One region of the Streptomyces cynarae genome, then DNA from elsewhere that is predicted to be linked to it. Evidence: predicted binding sites of a transcription regulator. Region 1 holds the regulator's gene; the other holds the start of a gene.
The links. The regulator HspR, encoded in region 1, represses chaperone genes until heat shock. The targets are predictions, from matches to a motif close to TTGAGNNNNNNNNNCTCAA.

Region 1 (11,208 bases):
TCCGTGAGGTCCACGACGTTGTCGGCGGTGAGTGCGGTGCCGTCTGCCATGCGCGCCGGACCGGTGACCCTCAGGAAACGGCTCAGGGTGACCGGGTCGACGGCCATCGCTCCGTCCACCTGCTCGCCGGTGTGCCCCCGCCAGGCCGCGGCCCAGATACGGGCCGCGTAGGGGAAGTGCGGGCTCATGTTGGAGTTGACCCACACATGGGTGGGGTCGCTGCCCGCGTAGCGGGCGTTGAAGTCGGCTCCCAGGTCGATGTCCGCCTTCACCGTGCCCATCTCGCTGTCGTTGCCGAACCGCTCGAAGGAGAGGTGGCCCCGGTCGGCCCGCAGCACGGCGAAGGCTCCGGGCAGACCTCCGGTGCCGCGTGCTTCGGCGAAGTTCTGGAACGCGAGGAAGTAACGCCGTTCCCCCTGCGCCCCGAGCATGGACGGCAGGACGCGGGCCGCCACGGAGGCGTCGGTCGTCACTGGGACGAGGCGGTCGATCTGCTGCGCGAGGACGGCACGGGCCCGGTCGGCCGCCGGCAGCCAGGTGGAGCGGGGCAGCCCGTGTACGTCCGCCTGGACCTGGGTCGCGACGTCTGCCGCCCGCGCGACATCGGGCGCGTGCTTCTGCAGGGACATGAGCGCCTCGGACATGCCGGTACCGCGGGCGTCGGGCGCCGGCAGCACTCGCGTCAGCGGAGCCAGCACGTCCCCGGCCAGCCGGTCCGCCGCATACGCGGCGCCGCGCACGATTCTGAGCGGGCCCCCGAGGAACGGCACATGGGCGGCGGTGTACCAGGCAGGGCCGGTGGTGAGGCGGTGCGCCCGGCCTGCGTGGGCGGCAGCGGACTGCACCGCCCGCTGCCGTTCCCGCTCCGGGCCGCCCACGGGTGCGGCCGCCACGGACTGGCGCAGCGCGTCGAGGTCCCTCTGTGCCGCGAGCAGCTCCGAGCGGGCGAGCACTCCGGTGACGCCGATCCAGACGGCGCCCGCGAGGGGGAGCGCCGCACCGGCCAGCAGGACGAATCCGAGTGTGCGACGTCGGCCGGTCGGGGGGAAGCGGGCGGCGCCCTGGGCAGGGCCGGGACGCCGTGGTTCCGCCGTACGGATGTCCTGGTCCGTCATGAACTGCGGCGACGGCGTACGGCCAGCATCGTGCCACCGCCCACCATGAACAGGGCCGCTGCGGTGCCACCGAGTACCAAGGTCCCGTCGCTGCCCGTCGCCGCGAGACTCCTGTGATGGTCGTGGTTCTGGTGCTGGTAGTCCGCCCGGTCGCCGACTGCGACGCGTCCGTGCGAACCGCCCGGACCGTCGTCATGTCCGCCGTGCCCACTGTGGTGTCCCGGACTGCCGGGATGGGTGGGCCGGTGGGTCGGGCTCTTGGTCGGTCGCGGGCTCTTGGTCGGGGTGGGGCTGGGGCTGGGAGGCGGGGGTTGCGTGAGCCCGCCCTGGACGAAGACGGTGACGCCGACGCTGACCTCGGCGTTGTCCGCGGTGACCCGGAGGACGTGCCAGCCGTTGACGGCGTTCTTCGGGATGGTCACGGTCCCCGACACCGATCCGTCGCCTGCGGCCGTGAAGTGGCCGAGGACGACCGGCGTCGATTCCAGCAGTACCGTGATGGGCGCGTCGTGCGGGAAGACCTCCGCAGGGACGCTGAAGTCCACCGGCTCCCCGGCCGTCAGCGTGGTGCCGGCGGGCAGGGTCAGGGGTGGGGTCGGCGGGTACGGTTGCCCGAAGGCGGCCTGCGCCCCCACCAGCGGTGCCCCGATGAGCATGGCAGCCGATGCTGCCGATGCCAGAGCAACCCGCCATCTGCGCGGTGCTGTCATCTTCTTCACTCTCCTCGACTTCTGTCAGGGCCAGGCCAGCAGCGTCGGCCGTTGTCAGGATGTGGGTACCAACATCTAGATACATGGAATAAATGGGACATACCGACATCTGTCGTAGTGGCGACGCCCAGAAGTCACCGGATGGGGCAGCCACGACCCGCCGATGGCCCACGCCGCCGTATCGAATGGCCGAGCGGTGGGCGCCCGGGCAGTTGTCCGATGGTCGGACATGGGGGTGGCTCCCCCAGTGCAAGCACGCGAGTCCCTATCTTCGCTGCGTGTAAAGGGAACAAATTGCCCCGTTTCGGGCGGTTCTCTCGGTTCTAAGAGGGGTGCAGCTTGGATTTCCACGGATTCCTGAAGGCTCTCGCCAGACGCTGGCCGACCGTCGTGGTCTGTCTGGTTCTCGCGGTCGGGGCGGCACTCGCCGCGACGGGCTTGAGCATCCCCGTCTACGAGGCCAGGACCCAGCTCTTCGTCGCCACTCACACCGGGGACGACTCCGCGCAGTTGAACCAGGGTCAGAGCTTCTCGCAGGCGCGCGTGCAGTCGTACGCCGAAATCGTGACCACTCGTCAGGTGACGGCGCCCGTCGTGAAACAGCTGAAGCTGCGCAGCACGCCGGAGGAGTTGGCATCCCGGATCACCGCTGTAGCCCCCCTCAACACCGTGCTCATCGACATCACCGTCCGGGACACCGCACCCCAGCGTGCGGCGCGCATCGCCAACGCCGTTGCGGAACGGTTCATTTCCGTCGTCGAGCAGTTGGAGACACCCAAGCATCCGGCCGGCACGAAGCAGTCCAAGAAGGGCCGTACGGGCGGTGACGACGCTCCGGTCTCGCCGGTGTCCCTGGGTGTCACCCAGGAGGCCGTCGCCCCTGTCGTCCCCGTCTCGCCCCGCCCGCTGCTGAACCTGGGCGCAGGCGCGCTCGCGGGGCTGCTGCTCGGTGCCGGACTCGTGGCCCTGCGGGAGACGCTCGACACCACGTTCAAGACGAGCGAGACGCTCGGCGAGTTCACCGCACTGCCCGGCCTCGGCACCATCCCGTATGACAAGAACGCCCCCAAACGGCCGCTCGCCAACAGCGATGGGCACTCCAAACGAGCCGAGGCCTTTCGCAAGCTGCGCACCAACCTGCAGTTCTCCCAGGTCGACGATCCGCCGCGGATCATCGTGGTGACGAGTTCGGTACCCGGGGAGGGCAAGACCAACACGGCGGTGAATCTCGCCCTGTCGCTCGCGGAGGCCGGTGTCTCGACCTGCCTGGTGGACGGCGACCTGCGCCGCCCGTGCGTGGCGCCCACCTTTGGTCTCGTCCAGGACGCCGGTCTGACCACGGTGCTCATCGGGCAGGCCCGCATCGAGGACGTGATGCAGCAGGTCGTGGGCGGGCTCTCGGTGCTCGCCGGCGGCGCGGTACCGCCGAATCCGACAGAACTGCTCGCCTCCACGCGTATGAAGGAGGTGCTGCAAGAGCTGGCGGACATCTACGAGGTCGTGATCGTCGACACCGCGCCCCTGCTGCCGGTCGCCGACACAGTCGGACTCGCCTCGCTCACCCAGGGCGCGCTGCTCGTCGTGCGCGCCGCGAAGACGAGCCGGGAACAGGTCCGCACCGCCGCGGAGTCGCTGGAGCGCGTGGGCGTCCGCATCCTCGGCACCGTCTTCAGCATGGCCCCGGTGCCAAAGGGAGGCCGCTACGGCCGCTACGGCACCTACGGCTACGGGAGCTACGGAGAACTGCCCGCGCCCCGTGCTTCGGCTCACCGGACGGAGGCGGCCGCATCCGCGGGGACACCTGTGACCGGTGGGAGATGACCCGCATCCTCTTCGTCTGCACGGGCAACGTGCACCGCTCGGTATTCGCCGAGCGGCTGCTGGCGGCGCGGCTTCCGCCCGGGTCCTCCCTGCGGCCGGAGAGCGCCGGCACGGAGGCGTGGCACCGCTCTCCCATGGAGGACGCCACCAGTGCGGTGCTGAAGGAGCTCGGTGGTGACGGCTCGGGGTTCGTCTCCCGCCCGCTCACGGACCAGCTCGTCGCGAGCGCCACGCTGGTCCTGGGGCTCGCGCGCGAGCACCGGGAGGCGGCGGTGCGGCTCGCTCCGTGGGCGATGCGGCGCTGTTTCACGCTGAGGGAGTTCATGCGGCTCGCGGACGAGAGCGGCGGGGGTGTGGGCGGTTTCCAGGCCCTGGTGGCGGCCGCGGCCGCCCGCAGGGGGACCGCCGCCCCGGTGCCGCCGGACGAGGACGACGTCCCGGACCCCTGGGGCAGGCCCCGGCATGAGCTGTACGAGTGCGCCCGGGAGATCGACGGGACAGTGAGCAGGCTGGCCCGGCTGTGGGTCATGAGCGACGGGGGTGCATCATCGGTGGGGGACAAAACGGTATGAGGGGGAAGCTTGCTCTTTTTCCCTGCGTGTTCTGCACCCGCTGCCACCTGCGGTGATTCCCCGATTGCTGAACGGTGCCGGATAAAAGTTGAGTCCCTCGGACTCAGCTCTGTTGACGCCGCGCCGACCCTCGTGCATCCTTGAGCCTGTTCCACTCAAGTCAGCTGGAGGATTCACCATGGCACGTGCGGTCGGCATCGACCTGGGCACGACTAACTCCGTCGTCAGCGTTCTGGAGGGCGGCGAGCCCACCGTCATCACCAACGCCGAGGGTGCCAGGACCACGCCGTCCGTCGTCGCCTTCGCCAAGAACGGCGAGGTGCTGGTCGGCGAGGTCGCCAAGCGCCAGGCGGTCACGAACGTGGACCGGACCATCCGCTCGGTGAAGCGCCACATGGGCACCGACTGGAAGATCTCGCTGGACGGCAAGGACTTCAACCCGCAGCAGATCTCCGCGTTCATCCTGCAGAAGCTGAAGCGGGACGCCGAGGCGTACCTGGGCGAGAAGGTGACCGACGCGGTCATCACCGTCCCGGCGTACTTCAACGACTCCGAGCGGCAGGCCACCAAGGAGGCCGGCGAGATCGCCGGTCTGAACGTGCTCCGTATCGTCAACGAGCCGACCGCCGCCGCCCTGGCCTACGGCCTCGACAAGGACGACCAGACGATCCTCGTCTTCGACCTCGGCGGCGGCACCTTCGACGTGTCCCTGCTGGAGATCGGTGACGGCGTCGTCGAGGTGAAGGCCACCAACGGTGACAACCACCTCGGTGGTGACGACTGGGACCAGCGCATCGTCGACTACCTGGTCAAGCAGTTCCAGTCCGGCCACGGCGTGGACCTGTCCAAGGACAAGATGGCTCTGCAGCGTCTGCGTGAGGCTGCCGAGAAGGCGAAGATCGAGCTGTCCTCGTCCACCGAGACCTCGATCAACCTGCCCTACATCACCGCCTCGGCCGAGGGCCCGCTGCACCTCGACGAGAAGCTGACCCGCGCCCAGTTCCAGCAGCTGACCGCGGACCTGCTGGAGCGGTGCAAGACGCCGTTCCACAACGTCATCAAGGACGCCGGCATCTCCATCAACGAGATCGACCACGTCGTCCTCGTCGGTGGCTCCACCCGTATGCCCGCCGTCGCCGAGCTCGTCAAGGAGCTGACCGGCGGCAAGGAGGCCAACAAGGGTGTGAACCCGGACGAGGTCGTCGCCATCGGCGCCTCGCTCCAGGCCGGTGTCCTCAAGGGTGAGGTCAAGGACGTCCTGCTCCTCGACGTCACCCCGCTGTCCCTCGGCATCGAGACCAAGGGCGGCATCATGACCAAGCTGATCGAGCGCAACACCACGATCCCGACCAAGCGGTCCGAGATCTTCACCACGGCCGAGGACAACCAGCCGTCCGTGCAGATCCAGGTCTACCAGGGCGAGCGCGAGATCGCGGCGTACAACAAGAAGCTCGGCATGTTCGAGCTGACCGGTCTGCCGCCGGCGCCGCGTGGCGTCCCGCAGATCGAGGTGTCCTTCGACATCGACGCCAACGGCATCATGCACGTGACGGCGAAGGACCTCGGCACCGGCAAGGAGCAGAAGATGACCGTCACCGGCGGTTCCTCGCTCCCGAAGGAAGAGGTCGACCGCATGCGCGAGGAGGCCGAGCGCTACGCGGAGGAGGACCACAAGCGCCGCGAGGCCGCCGAGGCCCGTAACCAGGGCGAGCAGCTCGTCTACCAGACCGAGAAGTTCCTCAAGGACAACGAGGACAAGGTCCCGGGCGAGATCAAGACCGAGGTCGAGGCCGCCGTCGCCGAGCTGAAGGAGAAGCTCAAGGGCGAGGACACGGCCGAGATCCGCTCCGCCACCGAGAAGGTCGCGGCCGTCTCGCAGAAGCTCGGCCAGGCCATGTACGCCGACGCCCAGGCCGCGCAGGCCGCCGCCGGCGGTGCCTCGGCCGGTGCCGGTGAGGCCAAGGCCGACGACGACGTGGTGGACGCCGAGATCGTCGACGACGAGCGGAAGGACGGTGCCGCGTGACGGAGGAGACCCCGGGCTTCGAGGAGAAGCCCGACGTCCCCTCCGGCGCCACCCCTGATGACGCCGAGCCGCAGGCCGCCTCCCCCTCTTCGGAGGAGGCGGCGGCCCCGGCGGGGGACGCAAGCGAGAACAACGCCGGTGTGGTGGCCCAGCTGGACCAGGTGCGCAAGGCGCTCGGCGAGCGCACGGCGGACCTCCAGCGCCTCCAGGCCGAGTACCAGAACTACCGCCGCCGCGTCGAGCGCGACCGGATCGCGGTCAAGGAGATCGCCGTCGCGAACCTCCTGAGCGAGCTCCTGCCCGTGCTCGACGACATCGGCCGCGCGCGGGAACACGGCGAACTGGTGGGCGGTTTCAAGTCCGTCGCCGAGTCGCTGGAGACCGTCGCGGCGAAGATGGGTCTGCAGCAGTTCGGCAAGGAGGGCGAGCCCTTCGACCCGACCATCCACGAGGCCCTGATGCACAGCTACGCGCCGGACGTCACCGAGACGACGTGCGTGGCGATTCTGCAGCCCGGGTATCGCTTCGGCGAGCGCACCATCCGCCCCGCGCGGGTGGCCGTCGCCGAGCCGCAGCCGGGAGCGCAGACGGTCAAGGCCGAGGAGACCGGCGAGGCGGGCGACGACAAGGAGAACGGTGGCCCGGACGAGGGCTGACGTACACCACGAACGCGAAGGGAAGGAGGGACGTCGGGGATGAGCACCAAGGACTTCATCGAGAAGGACTACTACAAGGTCCTCGGCGTCCCCAAGGACGCCACCGAGGCCGAGATCAAGAAGGCGTACCGGAAGCTCGCCCGCGAGTTCCACCCGGACGCCAACAAGGGCAACGCCAAGGCGGAGGAACGTTTCAAGGAGATCTCCGAGGCGAACGACGTCCTCGGCGACCCCAAGAAGCGCAAGGAGTACGACGAGGCCCGCGCCCTGTTCGGCAACGGCGGCTTCCGTCCCGGCCCCGGGGCGGGCGGCTCGTTCAACTTCGACCTGGGCGACCTCTTCGGCGGCCAGGGCGGCGCCGGGGGCAGCTTCGGCGGTGGTCTCGGTGACGTCTTCGGGGGCCTGTTCAACCGTGGCGGCGGCGCGGGCACGCGTACGCAGCCCAGGCGCGGCCAGGACATCGAGTCCGAGGTCACGCTGAGCTTCATGGAGGCGGTGGACGGGGCGACCGTGCCGCTGCGCATGTCCTCGCAGTCACCGTGCAAGGCCTGTTCGGGTACCGGCGACAAGAACGGCACGCCGCGCGTGTGCCCGACGTGTGTCGGCACCGGGCAGGTGGCGCGGGGCTCGGGCGGCGGCTTCTCGCTGACCGACCCGTGCCCGGACTGCAAGGGCCGCGGGCTGATCGCGGAGCACCCGTGCGAGGTCTGCAAGGGCAGCGGCCGGGCCAAGTCGTCCCGGACGATGCAGGTGCGCATCCCGGCGGGAGTGTCCGACGGGCAGCGCATCCGGCTGCGCGGCAAGGGCGCGCCCGGCGAGCGGGGCGGCCCGGCCGGTGACCTGTACGTGGTCGTGCATGTCAATCCGCACCCCGTCTTCGGCCGCAAGGGCGACAACCTGACGGTCACCGTCCCGGTGACGTTCGCGGAGGCGGCGCTCGGCGCCGACATCCGGGTGCCCACCCTCGGCGGGCCCCCGGTGACGCTGAAGCTGCCCCCCGGCACGCCGAACGGGCGTACGATGCGCGCCCGTGGGAAGGGCGCGGTCCGCAAGGACGGCACCCGCGGCGACCTGTTGGTCACCGTGGAGGTGAGTGTCCCGAAGGACGTGTCGGGGAAGGCTCGTGACGCGCTGGAGGCGTATCGCGAGGCAACCGCGGACGAGGACCCGCGGGCGGAGCTGTTCCAGGCCGCGAAGGGAGCATGACGAGATGGACGGCCGTCGACGCAACCCGTACGAGCTGACCGAGGACACCCCGGTCTACGTCATCTCGGTGGCGGCCCAGCTCTCCGGACTGCACCCGCAGACGCTGCGCCAGTACGACCGCCTGGGGCTCGTGTCCCCGGACCGCACCGCGGGGCGGGGCCGGCGCTACTCGGCCCGTGACATCGAACTGCTCCGCCAGGTGCAGCAGTTGTCGCAGGACGAGGGCATCAACCTGGCCGGCATCAAGCGCATCATCGAACTGGAGAACCAGGTCGCCGCGCTCCAGTCCCGCATCGCGGAGCTTCAGGACGCGCTCGACGGCGCGGCCGCGGCGATGCGCCAGCGTGAGGCGGCCGTCCACGCGTCCTACCGCAGGGATCTGGTGCCGTATCAGGAGGTCCAGCAGACCAGCGCGCTGGTGGTGTGGCGACCGAAGAAGGCCAAGGACCAGGGCCTGTCCTAGCCAGACCCTGGCGGACGCCGACACACCCACGAGGAAGGGCCCGGAGACCTGCTCCGGGCCCTTCCTCGTCGTTCGGCTCACGGTGTCCTCACCGCGTGGTCCTCATGGGGCGCTCGGCAGGGTGACCGCGTCGTCCGCGTTGGAGAACGCCTCCGTGCCGTCCGCCTCGGTGAAGGAGACCAGGTAGTAGACCGTGGTTCCGGCGGGGGCGGCGGTGTCGATCCAGTAGGACGTCGTCACGGGGGTCTCGGTCAGGCGGACCCAGCTGCCGGTCCTGGGGTCCCAGCGGTAGACGTGGTAGCCGTCCGTCTCGGTGAAGCGCGAGCCGGAGCAGAACGGGTCGACCTGGACGTCGCCCGACGCGAGGGCGATGACGTCCAGGTCGCAGGCAGTGTTCTCGGGGACCGTCGAAGGGCTGAGGTCCCGTTCGGTGACCTCGACCGTGGCGACCGGCGAGGTCCAGTCCTCGCTCTCGAAGGTCGCGGCGTTGTCGTAGACGTCGACGGCGACGACCACGTACCGCTTCTGCTCGCCGTCCGCGGGCGTCCGCAGCAGCGCGTCCGACCTGGTGCCGTCGACGGAGCCGACGAGCTGGGGCGTCGCCCAGCGCGTCGGCTGCTCGTAGACCAAGTACTTGGCCAGGTCCGCCGCCGGGCTCGGGTCCCAGTCGAGCCGGATCCCGTACTCCAGGGGCTCGGCGGTCAGGCCGGTCACGGCCGGCGGGGCGATCTCGTCGCCGGGTCGGGTGACGAGGACCTCGGGGGAGGCGACGGACCAGCGGTCGTAGGAGTCCTTGCGGCGCACCGCGTACGCGTAGGTGACGCCCCGGTCGCCGTCGTAGTCGGTGCAGCTGTGGACCGTGGCGCCGGACTCGTCGGTGGTCGTCGTACGGCTGCGGCAGTCGGCGGTCGTCCACGTCCGGGTGCCGTCCGCGGGGGCCGGCGAACGCAGGACCGTGTAGCCGGTGGTGTCGTCGCCTGAGGGTTCCGTCCAGCTGATGACCGCGCCGTACGACGGTGTGGTGGCCGTGACGTTCTGTGGCGGGGTGATGGTCGGCCGGCCGCTGACGACGGCGGAGAAGGTGTGGTTCCAGGCAGCGTCGTGGGCGAGGACCTTGTAGTCGTACGAGATGCCGTACACCGCCGAGGTGTCCGACCAGCTGGTGCCGGTGGTCTCGGGGTACTCCTTCCACTCGGTGTCGGGGTCCGAGGTCTTCTTGCGGAAGACCTGGAAGGAGACCGCGTCCGCGGGGGCCGTCCAGGACAGGTCGTTGGCGTCCGCGGTGCTCGTGACGGTCAGGACCGGTGCGGCCGGCGCGACGAAGTCCGGAGTGGTGAGCGGCCCCAGGGCGGCGGAGCCGACCGACTCGTTGCCCGCCTTGTCGTAGGCGCGGACCTGGTAGAGGTACGACTGGCCGGTCTGCGGCGGGGTGTTGGAGAAGGTGCGGCCGGTGGTCGTGCCGACCCTGGCCCAGGTGCCGGTGCCCGCCGCCTGCCGGTAGACGCGGTAACCGGCGAGGTCCATCTCCTTGTTCGCGGCCCAGGACAGGACCGCGGTGGTGCTGTTGCCGGTGCCGGTCTGGGACTTCCAGGTCGCGCCGGTCGGGGCGAGGGGCCTGACCTTGTCGACGGTGGCCGAGGTGCGGGGCGTGTAGGAGAACGAGACGTTCGCCGTCCCGGTCCAGTTCACGTAGTCAACCCGCAGGGTGTGCTTGCCGGACAGGATGGTGACGTTGACGGTCTTCCTCTGGGTGGTCGAGACGTTCTTCCAGACGTCCACCTTGCGGGTGCCGTCGAGGTAGACGCGGATGCCGTCCTGGGTGCTGACCGTGAAGGCGAAGGGGCCGCCGGAGCCGAAGTCGCGGGTCAGGGTCCAGCGGACGGAGAAGTTGTCCCTGGGCAGCCCCGAAGCGGGGGCGCCCGTGCCCCAGTTCTCGTTGACCGTGCTGTCGCAGTCGGTCTTCTTCGGGGTGCCCGAGAAGCCGGTGTTCGCGAAGAACTGCCGCTTGAACACCGGTGAGGTGCAGGTGGTCGCGGCGGAGGCGGGGGTGATGACGGTGGTGAGCAGGCCGCCCGCGGTGGCGAGCACGACGGCGGTGGCCGCGGCGGCGGTCGTGCGTCGTCTGGCTTGGTTCATTCGGTCCTCTGATCGGATCGGGACGCGGTGAGGCGTTTGTGATCACGACCCGTGAGGTGAGGGAGAGGTTGTACAGGAACTTTACTTTTCGCTGACTCTTCGGGATCGGGGGCGGAGTGACCCGCCTGGCAGCACGTGATGCGGATCACGTTTTCCGGGATCCGGCCGAAGTGACGGGCGCCGCCGAGAAGTTGACCATGTGTCAGTCGTCGATCGCTCCAGGTGACGGGGTGAGTCGATGTCAGGCCGAGGCGCGGAAGCGGCCCCCACACAACGCTCTCTTGGTTTTCACTTGACTCGCACAGTGATCCTGTTGCCATCTCGTTAACCCGTAGTTCTTGACGCTGCCCACCGTCCCCGCGTTGGCTTTCAGCCACCTGGGTCGCAACGCTGCTCCCTCGCCCGGAAGGCACCTGATGTGAACGTTCGTACCACCCGTAGGACCGCTGTGCGTCGTACCGCCATAGCCCTGGCCGCCTCGGCGTCGGCCGTCTCGCTCGCCG
Region 2 (11,208 bases), 1.1 Mb from region 1:
CCGGGCAACGGGCACCTCTTCGGTACGCACCTGCCGGAACCCGGCATTCCTAAGGGTTCCTTCAAATTCCGGAGAGGGCTCGGCCGACCACACCGCGAGCACACCGCCGGGTTTCAACACCCTTGCGCAGCTTGTGAGTCCGGACGTCGAGTAGAGGCTGCCGTTGTCGTCCGTGACGGTCCACGCGGGGCCGTTGTCGATGTCCAGGCAGAGGGCGTCGTACGTGTCCGATGTCTCATTGACGTGGGCGACGAGGTCGGCCTCCACGATGCGGGTGCGCGGATCGGCGAGCGCGTCGGCGGACAGCGCGGACAGGGGCCCGTCGAGGTGCCAGTCGATGACGGCCCGTTCGCGTTCGACGACGGTGATGCGACCCCAGCGGGGGTCGGCTGCGGCGTGCGCGAGCGAGAAACCGACGCCGAGTCCGCCGATCAGCACGCTCGGGTCCGGGCGGCCGTCCAGGGCGTCGGACGCTGCCTGCACCAGCAGCCGTTCCGAGCGCCCGTCGGAGGTGTCCATCAGGAAGCAGCCGTTGGAGATGATCTGCAGCAGCTCGCCGTGGCGCCGCAACACGACCTCGCCGTGCGGTCCCTCACGACGGTCCAGGACCACCGGGGTCTCGTCGGTGTCGTACGGATGAGGCATGGACCACATTCTGGTGACCGGCGGGGCGGGGGACGACGGATTTTCTCCGGCGGTCGAACGGCCTTTCCCGCAGTGGTCGAACGGACCACCGATGCCGCCGACGCCCGTCCGCGGTCACCCCGGACGCCGGAAACAGCTGGGAAGTTGCTATGAATCGCGTCTCGGGTGGCGTCGGTCATAGACAGCGACCGGCGCGGCGCGAAGGGTGGAGCGCGACGGAAGGAGCGCCGCACCTTGGAACGTACGGTCTCGGCGGCTGACGCCACGCTCACGCCCCCCGAGACGGGCGCGCCGCTTCTGGACGGCATGCCGCGTCAGCGCACGGCGCCGCCGCCGTCGCGCCCCGGCTGCGCTCCCGGTGCCGTGGACGGCACCGCGCCTGGCATCGCTGCTGCCGAGCCCCACGCGGGCGCCGTTCACTTTCGGCTACGCCGCCGTGTTGCTGGTGACCTCACTGTTCGCCCAGTTCGCCGACCCGTCGCTGGTGATCGCCCTGTATCAGGGATCCAGCACGGACGTCGCGCATCTGATGCGCAGTCCGGCGGTGGTGCTGCTGACCAGCGCGCTGTGGATCGCGGGCGGGATGATGTCGTACTACACGCTCGTCTTCCTGGTCGTGCTGACGGCGCTGGAGCGGCGGATAGGCGGTGCCCGCACGGCCGTCGTCTTCCTGCTCGGGCATGTTCTCGCGACGCTGGGCACCGAGGTCCCGGTCGGCCTCGCGGTCCTGGCGGGCCATCTGCCGGACAGTTCGCTGCACCGCCTCGACTACGGCATCAGTTTCGGCGTGGCGGCGAGCGTGGGCGCGCTGACGGGATTGCTGCGGCCGTGGCTGCGCTGGACCGTGCTGATCGTGTTCGCCGCGCTACTCCTCCAGGACCTGGCCGAGTTCACGGATCCGCTGAGCGACTGGGGCCATCTGATGGCGCTGGCGGTCGGCATCGCGACCTGGCCGCTGGTACGGCGCTGGGCCCGGACCGGAGCCGAGGTCACCCCGGCGCCGGCTCGGTGACTCCGGCCTCCGCCCCGCGGTTCCGCTGCCGGAAGCCACCCACGCAGCACGGTCGGAGGTGCCGCCCGCGAAAGCCGCCCGGCCGCTCGCGGTGATGCGTCCCGCCCTCTGCGGGATCTGCCCCCGAGTCGCTCCGCCGCTGGTCACGGTACTCGCACCGACTGATCGCCGAGAGCGAACAAGGGTCGGGGAACAATCGAATCCTCTCGTGCATTGAGTCTGCACAGCTCAACTTGACTGCCGAAGGGGAGATCATGGCTTCGACGTCCACACCGCTCACCCTGCCTGTGCTGCCGCTCGACGGCGAGGTTGTGCTGCCCGGCATGGTGGTCCCGCTGGACCTGAGCGACTCCGAGGTGCGCGCGGCGGTGGAGGCCGCCCAGGCGGCCGCCCGTTCCGAGCCCGGAAAGCCCAGGGTCCTGCTCGTTCCACGCATCGACGGCACCTACGCCGCCACCGGTGTCCTCGGCAGCGTCGAGCAGGTCGGCCGGCTCGCGGACGGCGACCCGGGCGCCCTCATCCGCGGCCTGGGACGGGTGAAGATCGGTGCGGGCACCACCGGGCCCGGCGCGGCGCTCTGGGTCGAGGGAACACGCATCGACGAGACGGTTCCCGACCCGCTGCCCGGCCACGTCGCCGAACTCGTCAAGGAGTACAAGGCCCTCGCCGCCAGCTGGCTGAAGAAGCGCGGCGCCTGGCAGGTCGTCGACCGCGTCCAGGCCATCGACGACGTATCCGCGCTCGCCGACAACTCGGGCTACTCGCCCTTCCTCACCACCGAGCAGAAGGTGGAACTCCTGGAGACCACCGACCCGGTGGCCCGGCTGAAGCTCGCCACCCAGCAGCTCCGCGACCACCTCGCCGAGCAGGAGGTCGCCGAGTCCATCGCCAAGGACGTCCAGGAGGGCGTCGACAAGCAGCAGCGCGAGTTCCTGCTGCGCCGCCAGCTGGAAGCCGTCCGCAAGGAGCTGCGCGAGCTGGGCGGCGACACCCAGGGGGGTGAGGAGTCCGACGACTACCGCGCCCGCGTGGAGGCCGCCGACCTGCCCGAGAAGGTCCGTGAGGCCGCCCTCAAGGAGGTCGACAAGCTCGAGCGCACCAGCGACCAGTCCCCCGAGGGCTCCTGGATCCGCACCTGGCTCGACACCGTGCTCGAGATGCCCTGGAACGAGCGCACCGAGGACGCGTACGACATCCGCGGCGCCAGGGCCGTCCTGGACGCCGAGCACGCGGGGCTGGAGGACGTGAAGGAGCGCATCACCGAGTACCTCGCGGTGCGCAAGCGGCGCGCCGACCGGGGCCTCGGCGTCGTGGGCGGCCGCCGCGGCGGCGCCGTGCTGGCGCTCGTCGGCCCGCCCGGCGTCGGCAAGACCAGCCTCGGCGAGTCCGTCGCGCACGCCATGGGCCGCAAGTTCGTCCGCGTCGCCCTCGGCGGCGTCCGCGACGAGGCCGAGGTCCGCGGCCACCGCCGTACGTACGTCGGCGCCCTGCCCGGCCGTATCGTGCGCGCCATCAAGGAGGCCGGTTCCATGAACCCGGTCGTCCTGCTGGACGAGATCGACAAGGTCGGCTCCGACTTCCGCGGCGACCCGGCCGCGGCCTTGCTCGAGGTACTGGACCCGGCGCAGAACCACACCTTCCGCGACCACTACCTGGAGGTCGAACTCGACCTGTCGGACGTGGTGTTCCTCGCCACGGCGAACGTCCTGGAGGCCATCCCGGAGGCGCTCGCCGACCGCATGGACATCGTCCGCCTGGACGGCTACACCGAGGACGAGAAGGTCGTCATCGCCCGTGACCACCTGCTCCCGCGCCAGCTGGAGCGGGCCGGCCTGAACAAGGACGAGGTCACGATCGACGAGGCCGCGCTGCGCAAGCTCGCCGGCGAGTACACCCGCGAGGCGGGCGTGCGCACCCTGGAGCGGTCCATCGCGCGGCTGCTGCGCAAGGTCACGGCACAGCACGAACTCGGCGAGCGGGAGCTGCCGTTCACCGTCCGGGACGAGGACCTGCGCGGGCTGCTGGGGCGCCCGCACCACGTGCCCGAGTCCGCTCAGGACCCGGCCGAGCGGCGCACCGCGGTCCCCGGTGTGGCGACCGGCCTCGCGGTCACCGGCGCGGGCGGGGACGTCCTCTACGTCGAGGCGTCGCTGGCCGACCCGGAGACGGGCGCGGCGGGCCTGACCCTGACCGGTCAGCTCGGCGACGTGATGAAGGAGTCCGCGCAGATCGCGCTGAGCTTCCTGCGCTCCCACGGCGCCGAACTGGAACTGCCCGTCGGCGACCTGAAGGACCGGGGCGTGCACATCCACTTCCCGGCGGGCGCGGTCCCCAAGGACGGCCCGAGCGCGGGCATCACGATGACGACCGCGCTGGCCTCGCTGCTGTCGGGCCGGTTGGTCCGTACGGACGTGGCGATGACCGGTGAGGTCTCGCTGACCGGCCGGGTCCTGCCGATCGGCGGGGTGAAGCAGAAGCTGCTCGCCGCGCACCGGGCGGGGGTCACCACGGTGATCATCCCCAAGCGCAACGAGCCCGACCTGGACGACGTCCCGGCGGAGGTGCTGGACAAGCTCGACGTCCACGCCGTCACGGACGTCCGCCAGGTCCTGGAGCTGGCGCTCGCGCCCGCCACAAGCGACGCGACGCCGGAGGTTCCGGTGGCGGCGTGACGGACGCCGCCGGATGAGGGAAGGCCCGGGTTTCGTGAGGGAGGCCCGGGCCTTCGCCATGGACCGGTGCTGCCGTTGGTCTACGCCTGCGAAATACTGACGGAGCTGCGGCGACGGCGACCTTCGGCGGAGACTTTCGAGGAACGGGATACCGGATCAGGTGACTGACGTGCACGAGGACGGAAACGGCGAGCGGCGTCCGGTGGACCCCGGCGCGTCGGCGGAGGGCGCGGACCGGTCCGGTGGCGCGAACCAGGAGTTCCTGGCGCTCGAGCGCGAGCTGACCGTGTTCCTGCGGCGCGCCCGCGCCAACGCCGGACAGATGGCCCGGGAGGTCCACCCGGACCTGGAGTCCGCCGCGTACGGGCTCCTCGTACGGCTGGACGAGAGCGGCCGCCAGCGCGCCACGGAACTCGCCGCCTACATCGGTGTCGGCAAGGCCACGATGTCCCGCCAGCTGCGCGCCCTGGAGGAGCTGGGTCTGGTCGCCCGGGAGCCCGACCCGGCCGACGGCCGTGCCTGGCTCGTGCATCTCACGGAGGAGGGCCACCGGCGTGTCGGCCACGTCCGCGAGGCCCGCCGCGCCCGCTATGTGCGCCAGCTCGCCCACTGGGACCCGCGCGAGGTGGCTGAACTGGCTCGGCTCCTGCACCAGTTGAACCTGGGCATGGACAAGCAGTAGCCGTACGGTGGCAGGAGCCCGACCAGGGCGACGGCCCTACGGGGCGGGAACTCGCCATGGCGGGAGCCCTACGGCTCCACGTACACCACCGTCGCGTCGTCGTGCGTCTTGCTGCGGCCGAGGTACGCCCGTTCCGCACGGTCGGCGCTCTCCAGTGCCCGTACGCGCTCCACCAGCGCCGCCGCTCCCTCCTTGCGGACGACTGCGAACAGATCCGTCCAGTCGCCCTGGCGGAACTTCTCCGTCCAGCGCGTCGCCCCGTCCGTCAGGCCCACCAGGGCGCGCACCCGCCCGCGCGGCAGTTCCCCGGTGACCGCTCGGGCCGCGACCGAGGGGTCCGCGGCCGCCGTGAAGAAGCCGCCCTCCTTGTTGCGGACCCTCGCGTCCACCAGCGCGTCCGTGGCCAGCGCCGCGCGCGGGAGGCGGGCGAGGCGGTCGTCCAGGAGGACGGTGACCGTGCCGTCGGGGGCCTCGACGAGGAGCGCCGAGTCCGACAGCACGAGGTACTCCACCGCTGCCTCGGACCAGCGGGCGAGGACCACGGTCGCCTGGGGCGTCCGCGGGTGAGAAAGGTCACAAGTGGAGCCATGGGTGTCGGCGGTGCGGAGAACGGCCTCCGCGAGGATCTCCGACAGTGTCAGATCCCGGTGGGAAACGGACAGTTCGGTCAGCAGGCCGCCCAGGCGCGCGCAGAACCAGGAGACGGAATGCAGACAGCCGTCGTCGCCGGCCGGCGGGGTCACCCCGTCCAGGACGACCAGCGCCCCGCCCTGTCCTGAAGCCGGAAGCGCGAGCGCGGCGAAGTCCTCGTTCGGGTGAGTCGCATCGCCGGGTTCGGACGTCAGCTCAATACGCATCCAGCCAGTCTGCACGAGGCCTTCACAAGGTCCACGAAAGGCCGTCAACGGTCGCCGAATCGATGCGAGCGCGCAGGTCAGCCGCCTGGTTTGGTACGGAATAATCGCTTCCGGTGGAGCGTGGTGGCGAATATTGCCAAAGTGCGCCGCCGACGTCCAACCGGCCCACCGCGCAAGGCCTCCGCACGCGCCAGAGGAACTTGCCCGCCAACTCCCCACCGATGTTCACTCCTTCGGGTGGCGGGTCAGGCGAAGCGAGACCTCTGCCCACCGGCACTGGGAGGGTCGGAAGCCGTCGTACCGGGTCGGCATTCCCGTTGACGGAACGTCACCCCGGGCCCATGGGTACACGAGTGAGGAAGTGCGAGCACCGGTGCAGAAGACGCGGCCTCGGAGCACAGGCAAGCAGACGGCCCCCGCGCAGGGGGCCTCGTCCGAGTCCGCGGGCCACGGCCGCGCCGCCCATGTGCGCAACCGGCTGATCGTCGCCGTCGCCGTGGTCGCCGCCGCCATCGCCGGGGCCGGGGCGCCGAGCGTCGTCGCCGCCTCCGGGCAGTTGCACGACTCCCAGAACCTGGTCACGCTCGCCGAGCAGACCCAGGACGCGCTCGTCCTCGCCCACTCGCTGGCCGACGAACGGGACGAGGTCACCTCGTACGTGGCCGCCGGGCGCCCCGGGTCGAAGGCGCCCGCAGAGCAGCAGCAGGCCCGTGTCGACCGGGAGATCGAGGACCTGCGCGCCAACCCGGACCTCTCCGTCGGCCTGCGCAGGGACCTCGACGACGTGGCCGCGGTGCGGCGAGCAGCGCTCACCGGGAAGAGCACCGCTCTCCAGGCGCATCAGGCGTACTCCGCCGCCATCACCGAGCTGCACGCGCTCGCCGAGCAGCTGGCCGATCGGATGCCGCCGCGCGCCGGCTCCGGCGCCCACTCCCTCGCCGAGCTCGACACCGCCGTGCAGCAGGCCGCCGCCGCCCGCGGGCTGCTCCTCGCGGCCCTGAACATCCCGAGCACCACCCGGACCGTCATCAGCCCGGTCACCGGACTGCCGACCACCGTCAACACCTCCTCGGCCGCCGACACCAAGCAGCGCGACGCGCTCACCGCCGCCGCCCAGCAGGCCGCCGTCCGCTCCGACGCGGCGATCGCCGGCTTCCGCGACACCGCGCCCGCCGCGGCCAAGTCCTCCTACGACTCCACGGTGACCGGCCCCGAGGTCTCCTCCGCCGAGAAGTACCTCGCCTCCCTCACCGACCAGCCCACCCTCTCCGACAGCGACCTCGGCCTGAGCACCAAGAAGGTCGACGCCGCCCTCTCCGCCCGCGTCGACCTCATGCGCGGCGTCGAGTCCTCCCTCTACGAGGCCCGCAGCAAGGACCTCGCCCGGCTGCGCGACGACGACGTCACGGCGCTGGAGATCCGCATCGCCGTCCTCGGCGCCATCCTGCTGGCAGCCGTCGGCATCGCCATGGCCATGGCCCGCAGTCTCACCCGCCCGCTCGCCGTGCTCCGCCTGGGCACCGCGCGCGTGGCCGCCGACCCGGCCGGCGAGGAGCCGGTGAAGTTCACGGGCCGCAACGACGAGTTCGCGCAGGTCGTCCGCTCCGTCAACGCCCTGCACGCGCACGCGGTCGCCCTCCAGGAGCGCCTTTCGACCCTGGAGGCCGACCGCAGGCACCTCGTCGGCCAGCGGCAGACCATGGCCGACGAGCGCGAGAGGCTGCGCGCCGAACTCGCCCAGGCCGCTGCCCACCTGCAGCAGGTTCGCCACAGCATCCACTCCACCTTCGTCAACCTCGCCCTGCGCACCCTCGGCCTGGTCGAGCGCCAGCTGACCGTCATCGAGGGCCTGGAGGAGCGGGAGCAGGACCCGGAGCGGCTGTCCACGCTGTTCAAGCTCGACCACTTCGCCACGGTCATGCGCCGCCACAGCGAGAACCTCCTCGTCCTGGCCGGCGCCGAGCACGTCCAGCAGCACGCCGGACCGGTGCCGCTCGTCGACGTGGTGCGCGCCGCGGTCAGCGAGATCGAGCGCTACGAGCGCGTCCGTATCGCCGCGCTGCCCCCGCACGCGCACGTCGCCGGGTTCGCCGCCGACGACCTGTCGCACCTGGTCGCCGAACTCCTGGAGAACGCCACCTCCTTCTCGCCGCCCGACGTCCCCGTCGAAATCTCCGGCTGGCTCCTGGAGAGCGGCGAGGTGATGCTCTCCGTGCAGGACGAGGGCATCGGCATGGCCGCCGACCGGTTGAGCCGGCTCAACGCCCGGCTCGCCGACTTCGACCCGGAGGACTCCTACGACCAGGAGAGCGGCGAGGGCCTCGGGCTCGGCCTGTACGTGGTGGCCCGCCTCGCCCACCGGCACGGCGTGCGGGTGCAGTTGCGGGAGCAGAAGCAGGGCGGCATCGCGGCCGTCGTGGTCCTGCCGAAGCCGCTGCTCGTCCAGGCGCCGGCCGCGGCCGTACCCGCCGGGGCCCCGGTGGCCGGGGGCGCGCACTCCTTCTCGCTGCCCGGCGCGGACGCGGAGGTCAACTCCAACGTCCTCAGCGGTCGTGCGCGGCTCGCGCCGGGGAGGCCCGAGGGCGACGAGGACCCCCTGATCGCGGCGGCGGAGGAGGCCGTACGGGAGCGGGAGGAGAGCGAGCAGCGGCAGGAGCCCGCCCACGGAGAGGAATCCGTACGGGACGACTGGGACGCCACGCGCGCCGAACCAGTACGCGAGCCCGCCGCCCCGGAGCCCGCCGCCGAGCCCGAGTTCGGTCCCGAGACCACGATGGAGCTGTTCCTTCCATCGCCCCGCGTGGAGCCGTCGCCCCGGGCGCAGGAGCCCGGCCCGACCGCCGACATCCCCGCCCAGGCGTCCGCCGACCCCTATGCCATCGGTCCGGAGAGCCACGAGCGCACCGTGGACGAGGGCGAGCCGGGGCCCGCCGCGCAGGCGCCCCGCACCACGGCCACCGAGCCGCCCGCGCCGGAGGCACCTCAGGAGCCCGCGGGGCCCCAGGAGCCCGAGGAGCCTCAGGAGCCCGAGACCCCCCGGCTCACCGCCAAGGGGCTCCCCAAGCGCACCCCCAAGATCTCCACGCCCGCTCCGGCCCCACGGCCGCGTGCCGGCGGTGTGGACGCCGAGGCGCTGCGCCGCAGGCTCGGCGGGTTCCACCGGGGAGCCAAGGAGGGCTTCCGCCACGTCGAGGCGGAGATCGCCGAGCGGACGGGGGAGACCAAGGCACCCGGGCACCGGCCCACGGCTCCACCTCAGCACGCGACACCCGGCACCGCACAGGACGTTGAATCATCGGGGGGCACAGTCGAGGAGGCAAGCAGTTGACCGCGTCCAGTACCTTCGGACTGAGCAGTGAAGCCCGCAACCTGCACTGGCTGCTGACCAACCTGGTGGAGGAGGTGCCCGGCATCCTGTCGGTCGCGGTGGTCTCCTCCGACGGCCTGCTCCTGCTCTCGTCCGACCCGGGCCGCGTTGCGGAAGCCCGCGCGGGCCGTGACGCAAGGCCCAGCGGCCCCAAGGGGTCCGCCGCCGACCTCGCCACGATCGTCTCCGGCATCGGCAGCCTCACCATCGGCGCCGCCAAGCTGATGGACGCCGGCCGGGTCAAGCACACGATGGTCGCGATGGACGAGGGCAGCCTGTTCGTCATGTCCATCAGCGACGGCTCGCTGCTCGGCGTGCACGGCTCCGCGGACTGCGACATGAGCGTGGTGGCGTACCACATGGCGCTCTTCGTGGGTCGCGCCGGACACGTCCTGACCCCCGAACTCCGCAGCGAGCTGCGCAGGTCCCTCGAGGCCGAGTCGGCAGGGAGCGCCCGATGAGCGGCACACAGAAGAAACTTCCCGTCCGCGGCGGCGAGCGCAAACCCGCCCGCGTACGCCCCTACTCCCTGACCGGGGGCCGCACCCGCTTCGGCCACGTCCTGCTCGTCGAGACCTTCGTCGCCGCGCTGGACGCCCCCGAGGAGCGGCGGGAACTGACGAATGGTTCACTGTCCACCCGCGTGATGCCGGAGATGCGGGCCATCGTCGAACTGTGCCGCCGTATGCGCACGGTGGCGGAGATCGCGGCACTGCTGAAGATGCCGCTCGGGGTGGTCCGCGTGCTCCTGAGCGACCTCGCGGACCAGGGAAAGATCCGTGTGTACGGAACCGGTCACGGCACGGGACAGCCGGACCGCGCTCTGCTGGAAAGGGTGCTGAGTGGACTCCGTCGTCTCTGACGCCGCCCCGGGCGTCGACCGACTCGTCGAGCCGGACGAGGAACTGAAGGCCTGGCAGACGGACCGTACGCGCGCTCCGATAGCCACGAAGATCGTGGTGGCGGGCGGCTTCGGCGTCGGCAAGACCACCCTGGTGAGCGCCGTCTCGGAGATCACGCCCCTGCAGACCGAGGCGCTGATGACCGAGGCCAGTGAGGAGACCGACGACCTCACCGGCACCCCGGACAAGCTCACCACCACCGTGGCCATGGACTTCGGCCGCATCACGCTCGACGACGACCTGGTGCTGTACCTCTTCGGCACGCCGGGCCAGCAGCGGTTCTGGTTCATGTGGGACGACCTGGTGCGCGGCGCGATCGGGGCGGTCGTCATGGCCGACACCCGCCGGCTCGCGGACTGCTTCCCGGCGCTCGACTACTTCGAGAGCAGCGGCCTGCCGTACATGGTCGCCGTCAACCACTTCGACGGCAGCGAGCGGTTCGAACCCGAGGATGTGCGCGAGGCCCTCACCATTCCCGCACACATACCTGTCATGATCATGGACGCGCGCCGCCGGATCTCGGTGATCGAGACCCTCCTGGTCCTGGTGGGCCACGCGCTGGACGTCACCCCCGAGTAGTCCCCCGGCAGTGAGCGAGCCGAAGGGGCGCGCCGGTGTCGAGGGACCGAACGCGCGGAGGCCCGGAGGGCTGAGCACGATCGGGCCCTCGACACCGGCTTCAGCGCCCCGGAGGCGAACGAGCCAAAAGATAGGGAGCACCACCCGCATGCGGAAGATACTCGTCGTCGGAGCCGGTCAGTCCGGACTCCAGCTCGCCCTCGGCCTCCAGTCGCACGGCTACGAGGTCACCCTGATGTCCAACCGGACCGCGGACGAGATCCGTACCGGCCGGGTCATGTCGACGCAGTGCATGTTCGACACGGCGCTGCAGTACGAGCGCGACCTGAAGCTGAACTTCTGGGAGTCCCAGGCCCCGAAGATCGAAGGACTGGGCGTGTCCGTCGCCGCTCCCGGCTCGTTCGACCCGGGCCCGTCGCAGCGCGCGATCGACTGGGTGGCGAAGCTCGACGGGTACGCGCAGTCGGTCGACCAGCGGCTGAAGATGGCCGG

Region 2: lon (endopeptidase La) is a predicted target of HspR. The motif match lies at 1,871-1,889, and genes of this name have one in related genera.

What each region holds. Positions count from the first base shown of each region.
Region 1 is NZ_CP106793.1:4,732,166-4,743,373, forward strand. It holds gene N8I84_RS21700 (DUF4012 domain-containing protein) at 1-1,115, opposite strand, end outside; gene N8I84_RS21705 (LPXTG cell wall anchor domain-containing protein) at 1,112-1,771, opposite strand; gene N8I84_RS21710 (polysaccharide biosynthesis tyrosine autokinase) at 2,165-3,646, shown strand; gene N8I84_RS21715 (arsenate reductase/protein-tyrosine-phosphatase family protein) at 3,643-4,218, shown strand; gene dnaK (molecular chaperone DnaK) at 4,397-6,244, shown strand; gene grpE (nucleotide exchange factor GrpE) at 6,241-6,900, shown strand; gene dnaJ (molecular chaperone DnaJ) at 6,940-8,106, shown strand; gene N8I84_RS21735 (heat shock protein transcriptional repressor HspR) at 8,111-8,569, shown strand; gene N8I84_RS21740 (PA14 domain-containing protein) at 8,672-10,705, opposite strand; gene N8I84_RS21745 (sugar ABC transporter substrate-binding protein) at 11,124-11,208, shown strand, end outside.
Region 2 is NZ_CP106793.1:5,810,903-5,822,110, forward strand. It holds gene N8I84_RS26635 (spermine/spermidine synthase domain-containing protein) at 1-645, opposite strand, end outside; gene N8I84_RS26640 (rhomboid-like protein) at 1,004-1,657, shown strand; gene lon (endopeptidase La) at 1,912-4,329, shown strand; gene N8I84_RS26650 (MarR family winged helix-turn-helix transcriptional regulator) at 4,499-5,011, shown strand; gene N8I84_RS26655 (protein phosphatase 2C domain-containing protein) at 5,080-5,868, opposite strand; gene N8I84_RS26660 (sensor histidine kinase) at 6,242-9,196, shown strand; gene N8I84_RS26665 (roadblock/LC7 domain-containing protein) at 9,193-9,696, shown strand; gene N8I84_RS26670 (DUF742 domain-containing protein) at 9,693-10,097, shown strand; gene N8I84_RS26675 (GTP-binding protein) at 10,078-10,716, shown strand; gene N8I84_RS26680 (styrene monooxygenase/indole monooxygenase family protein) at 10,865-11,208, shown strand, end outside.